One region of the Paenibacillus sp. FSL H7-0918 genome, then DNA from elsewhere that is predicted to be linked to it. Evidence: a T-box and tRNA genes for the amino acid it is inferred to sense, from the RefSeq annotation. Region 1 holds a T-box; the other holds one or more tRNA genes.
The links. A T-box is a leader RNA that pairs with one kind of tRNA and senses whether it is charged. The one in region 1 lies ahead of metG (methionine--tRNA ligase), so its partner is inferred to be a tRNA-Met.

Region 1 (3,153 bases):
AGTAACCGTAATTTGGTCTATAAAGAAATCAGTAGTGAATCACTACGCACGCGGGTCGCCGCCGTCTGGATTAAGGATAAATACTTATCATCATTGGCTTCCAAGTTTATTGAAAGCTTCAGGAATGGATAAATACCAGCTCTATTTATTCACTTGCTGTTGATCTAGCCTATCCTCTTCTTCTTTAATACGGCTAATATCAATTCGTTCAAACAATAATTGTAAATCAGTAACCTGTTGGTAAGGGGGCACCGAGCAAGGCTGCCAATTCGGTAGTTCTAACGACAGGAACCCCCTGATCTTGTCACAAGAGAACGGTAGAAACGGATGCAACAAATTCGCTAAGTTCGCAATAATCTGCACACATGTGTATATTGCAGAATCACAAGAAACCTGATCCTCTTTTATCCGTATCCATGGTTTTTGCAGATCGAAATACTGGTTTGCCTTGCGCACATAAGAAAAAATAAACTCCAGCGCATCTTTTAGATTCCCAGCCTCAATAAGCCGTCCTGATTCCAGATACAAGAGGTCAATATTGTCCTTCCACCCCTTATCTAATTGCCCATTTGGCACTTTCCCTTCATAAAACTTTTCTACAAAAGCCAATGAACGGTTCACTAAGTTACCAAATGCTCCAAGCAGCTCTCCATTATGGCTATAAATAAACTCTCTCCAGGAAAAATCCGTGTCCCGCTTCTCAGGTCCATTGGCAATTAAGAAATAACGAATAGAATCTGGCTGATACCGCTCTAAAATATCAGGTACCCAGACCGCCCAATTTCGGCTAGTGGAGAATTTCTGCCCTTCAAGGGTTAAATATTCGCTAGATATAATCCTGTCCGGTAAATGCAGACCTCCTGCTCCTAATAACACAGCCGGCCATATTAAAGTGTGAAATGGAATATTGTCTTTACCATGCACATAATAAGCGGTAATCGCCCCTTTTTCCTCTAACCAAAAATCCTCCCAGTTTCCTCCGGACTGTGCAGCCCACTGCTTACTGGCTGATAAATAACCACTTACCGCCTCAATCCAAACATAAATTTTTTTATCTTCAAATCCAGCCACAGGAACATCTACACCCCAAGACAAGTCTCTTGTTACCGCGCGGTCCTGCAGCTCTTCTTTTAAATAACGTTTAGTCAGTTTTATAGCGTTTTCTCTCCAAAATTGTGCTTCCTCTACATATTCCGTTAATTCAGACTGAAAATTAGATAAGCTAAGATAATAATGTTCTGTCGGCCTTTCTGTTGGTGTATTCCCACATAATTTGCAGACTCTGTCTAACAAATCGGCAGGATCTAGAATCGTAGAACAATAATCACATTGATCCCCTCGCGCCCGCTCACCACATACCGGACAAGTCCCTTCCACATATCTGTCTGGCAAAAAGCGCTGATCCACCTCGCAGTAACATTGCGCAATGGTTTTTTTATATAAATGACCATTCTCTAGCAGCTTTGTAAACAACGCTTGCACAACCTTATGATGCTGCTGTTGATCCGTTCGAGTATATAGATCATAACTAAATCCCAGCTGTTCAAAACACTTCAGAAACTCTTCATGATATCTGCTTGCAAAAGCTCCCGGCGTAATCCCTTCATTCGCAGCCTGAACTGCTACGGGTGTGCCATGGCAATCACTGCCTGATACATATAATACGTTATCCCCTTTGGAGCGAAAATATCGTGCCAGCACATCCCCAGGCAACACACTTGATAATCTCCCCAGATGTAAAGATCCATTCGCATACGGCCAAGCGCCACCTATAAACACATTACTCATTAACCTTCTCCTCCTTTTTTTAGACAACAAAAAACTCCCATCCACAAAGGGCGAGAGTTCTACTCACGTGTTACCACCTAATTTTATAAATGCCTCATGACATTTACCTCTTCAGGTACGACGTTAATTAACGTTTATACCCTAGCACTGTAACGGATGCAGGTTCCGGCGCAGCCTACAACCCATAAGGTTTCGATGCGCAGCTCTGAGACCATATTCCCAAGGGTTTTCTTTACTCCTTTTCAGCGACCGGAGCTCTCTGTTGAAAGAATTGCCGTGGTACTCTTTCTCTTCTTTGCTTTTACATATTCAAGTTAGAGAAAATAATACTCAATTTGTTGTTTATTGTCAATGTGAAACATCAAGCTCTCTGTAACTTTTCCAGTTAATCTCCGTCTTTTATATAAATACGTTACAAGGAGGTCCCTCAGTGAAAAAAGTAAATTTGCTTACACTCTCTGTTCTTTTACTAGCAGGAGTATGGGGTTGTTCCGATAATAAAGTTAATTCTGTTCCCAAAAGTGAACCCTATACTTCCAAAGAAGCCATCAGTAGAGGGGATATTGTTTCTTTTGAAAAAGTGTACAACCTCGATAAATTCGAGAAATTTATAACTAATCTCTCCAGCAAAAAAGCAGACAATATACGCGTTACAAGTTACACAGATGAAGGCGATCCCATATTTAAGGATTTAAAATTTGACGGTAACGTGATTAATTACAGCTATGATACTTCTAATGATGCATTTGGTGGAAGCAACACAGGAGTCAGAACCGATACCTGCTCCGAAGTGACGAGTAAAAAAAGCACACAAGGTGAAATTATCTATTCGATCAGCGGTTGCACAAATAATGACTCTGAAATTGATTACTACCTTTTTCGCACAACAAAATGAAATACTGAAATAAAAAAGACCACCCAATCATAATACAATTGGATGGTCTCTGTACTTCATATTATTTCATGATTTTGCAAATATCATTGGTGAACTGAACAGGATCACTAACCTGTAGACCTTCGATCAACAGGGCTTGGTTGTACAGCAGGTTCGTGTATAAACCGAGCTTTTCTTTGTCGTTCTCTGCTGCCGCCTTCAAGGACTGGAACACTTCGTGATGGATGTTGATTTCGAGTACCTTATCCGCTTGCACCTCTTGGCCATTCGGCATCGATTTCAGGATTTTTTCCATCTCGATTGTCAGTTCACCTTCAGCAGAGAGACATACCGGATGAGTCTTTAAACGTTTGGAAGCTTTGACATTTTTCACTTTGCCGGACAGGATGTCCTTCATCGCTTCAAAAAGCTCCTTGTTTTCGTTCTCTTCCGCTTCCGTTGGCTTGTCCGCTTCGTCGGCTTCGATCCCC
Region 2 (3,153 bases), 1.1 Mb from region 1:
TTTAAGATATCCTCAGTTTGCCCTTCAAATTCTACAACGGCATACTCACCTTCAAAGCGGTCAATGATTCCTTTATGCATTTACTTAGCCCCCTTAGTCGATGTAAAAGTGATTTTATTTCCATCACTTATTGCAGTAATTGTACCTTTTTGGTCAGTTCGTAACACTGAAGTATTCGCATTTTTTAACCTTGTAAGAATCCCGGAATCTGGATGCCCGTAATTGTTTTTACCGACGCTTATTACTGCGTACTGTGGTTTAACAGCGTCGATGAATGCTTTACTGGTCGAACTACTGGAGCCATGATGCCCGACTTTTAATACGTCAGCTTTTAAATTCATGCCATCGGCTAACATATCGTTCTCAGAAGCCTTCTCGGCATCGCCGGTAAAGAGGAAGGACTTGTTTTTATATGTAACCTTTAAGACGGCACTCCAGTCGTTAAGGTTATCTCCATATTCTCTGGTAGGTGCCAGGAACTTCGCCTCAACACCAGTTAAAGGAATAGTAACTCCTTTAGTCACAGCTTTGATGGTACGTCTTTCATTCTTCACAGCAGTCAAAAAATCTTTGTATGTTTCAGTGGTATGTGATACTTTTGGAGCGTAGACAGATTTAACGTCCAATGCTTTTAGAACATCATCTAATCCACCAATGTGATCCGCGTCAGGATGAGTAGCAACCAGGGCATCAAGTGTTTTTACACCAAGAGCATTCAGGTACTTTACTACATTCTTACCCTGATCGTTATTACCTCCGTCAATGAGGACATATTGATTGTTCGGAGTTCGAATTAGAGTAGAGTCACCTTGTCCAACATCAAAAAAGTACACCTGAAGAGTGCCAACGTTTTGTTTCTTTGGTAAAAGCAAAGTTGGAGCTGGTGTAGCTGTAGGCTTTGCTGTTGGTTTCGCGGTAGGCTTAACAGCTGGTTTAGCAGTGGCAGCCGGTTTTGAATTTGAACTTCCACCATTGTGGTAATGGTATTCTCCGTTTTTTAGTCCCCACTTTGCGCAATTGGTGCGGCAATAATGACCGCCATTTGCATCGGTGCGTCCTGGATGCGCCTCAGCAAGTACAGGCATCAACAATAAAACAAGTGACATGAAGATTGGCACAATAATTCTTTTCATAAAAAAATAAACCCCCAATGTATGATTCTGGGAGTATTCTATCAGTTATAGGTAATTTTTTCTAGAGAACATTACGAAAACTTGCTAACGAATTTGTAAACGAAGTATCTGATATAGAGTTAAATTCATGAATAGAAAAACCCCTATAATAGAAGAAAAAGAAACACAGTTAAGCTTATTTTAACCTTTCCCCAAGCTCAGTTGGTTAGAGCGGTCGGCTCATAACCGATTGGTCGGGGGTTCGAGTCCCTCAGGGCCCACTTATCAAAAACCCTTACTTTGTAAGGGTTTTTTGCTGTCTGTAGGTTCCCTTGTAAGTAGAAGTGGATGAGTTGGAAAAGCGACAAAATAGAAAATGATCACATTTTGGTCACGGCGTTGTTAGATCCTCTGGTTTTATCACAGATCATCTGGAAAACGGTAAAAAGTATGTATTCTGTGGAACTGCACTCTTGTAGAGGAAAGGGGGACAGTCAAGACATATAGACTATTAAGTAGCAAGCACCATACGCCGTAGATTTTGATTGAATTAAAAGCATGTCCAATACGCTGAAATTGATGATTTCTTTGAACAGGTTAATGCTATTTTGATAAGAAGCAATAAAGGATGCCGCATGTTCGCTCGGCATCCTTTATTGCAAGTAGATATACTAACTTAACAGCCTTTTAATTTATCATCAGAAGTTGATTAATAGCTTATTGATTATCCCCAAACCAGATGTTCTCAGTACCGGTCCGCGTGTCTGTCCATACGCTCACTAGACGGCCTGTTTGGGGGACGATGGCATTACCGATGTAGTCCCCAATTAGGGGGATGCCGGTGACGTCAAAGGAAGTTGTTGTTATCCGGGTGTTTGTATACGTCATACCGCCATCTCTAGATGTTGCTAGATAAACATCAAGGTTGAGGGGGTTGACTCGATTAGTGTAATAGGTAACGAATATTGCACCATCCGCAGGGGATACGGTGATGGCTGGGAAAAAGTTTTGGGAGCCCACCGGACTACCTGTAATGGATATTGGTGCCCCCCAATCCACACCAAAATTGGTGGAAGTGGCAAGAAAAATATCGGAATAACCTTCTCGAAAATCTTGCCATACAGCATAGACATTACCTCGCGTCGTCGGTGCATTAGAAATATCTGCTGCGAGGGAAGGGTATGTCAGACATCTAAATGTATATCCCGGCAATGGATCTGGTGGGACTACAACGCTGGCGACCATGGTTTCAGGAGTAAAAATGACCCCACCGTCTGAGGATGTGCGAATTTTAAGATCAGTATTACCGGGAGGCTGATTGATCCATCCCACGATAACAATCCCATTTAATGTAATTGCTATACCGGGGAATTCTTCGAATTCTTCGACCGAAGACAGCAGGGAGGGACTGGAATAGGTACTACCGTTATCTAGGGAACGATTGAAGAATATCGTATTTCCCGGTATGAATTGTGTGTTGTAATCATGCGTATAACCAGTATATACATTTCCAAAAAAGGGACTTGATCCAGCTTTGTCGGTGACAACGACTACCTGATCATCATTTACAAACTGCCCAAACCCTTGATTCACGATGACTGGCGGTCCGAATGAAGAGGCATTGTCGGCAGATGTATAGGAGACGATCGACCCGCTGAGACCGTCTGAATCGAAGGCGTGGGCTAATACTACGAAAGTGGTCGGGAAAATATAATCAATATGTGGTGCTTCGATGCCTGCAAATCCTGTCGGTAACGGCAATAACGTTGTTGTCCAAGTGGCACCTGCGTCAATAGATTTGTATAAACCTATATTAGGAGGGCCTAATCGAAGATCTACAGCTACGGCAACCATAACTGAAGGATTAAGCCAATTTACCGCGATGGTGGGCTCAAACTGAACGCTTGCGCTCGGCGAAATTTGAATATTAGCCATGCTAAGCTCCTTTCGTCAGAGAGTTTTTGGTACTTATGGGTTCAGCTGAGCTATGAAAGTAAGTTCGGATTGCAGCACTCTTTGATGGGGAATGACGTTTCCTGAC

Region 2: it encodes a tRNA-Met, which carries the amino acid that the T-box ahead of metG (methionine--tRNA ligase) is inferred to sense. The anticodon was not compared.

The regions. Positions count from the first base shown of each region.
Region 1 covers NZ_JBBOWJ010000001.1:287,433-290,585, forward strand. The annotation lists gene MHI15_RS01370 (LysR family transcriptional regulator) at 1-132, shown strand, start outside; gene metG (methionine--tRNA ligase) at 142-1,788, opposite strand; T-box leader at 1,832-2,093, opposite strand; gene MHI15_RS01380 (DUF4362 domain-containing protein) at 2,219-2,683, shown strand; gene htpG (molecular chaperone HtpG) at 2,745-3,153, opposite strand, start outside.
Region 2 covers NZ_JBBOWJ010000001.1:1,349,425-1,352,577, reverse strand. The annotation lists gene MHI15_RS06170 (DUF3006 domain-containing protein) at 1-80, opposite strand, end outside; gene MHI15_RS06165 (MBL fold metallo-hydrolase) at 81-1,133, opposite strand; tRNA gene MHI15_RS06160 (tRNA-Met) at 1,328-1,393, shown strand; gene MHI15_RS06155 (sialidase family protein) at 1,830-2,966, opposite strand; gene MHI15_RS06150 (hypothetical protein) at 3,081-3,153, opposite strand, start outside.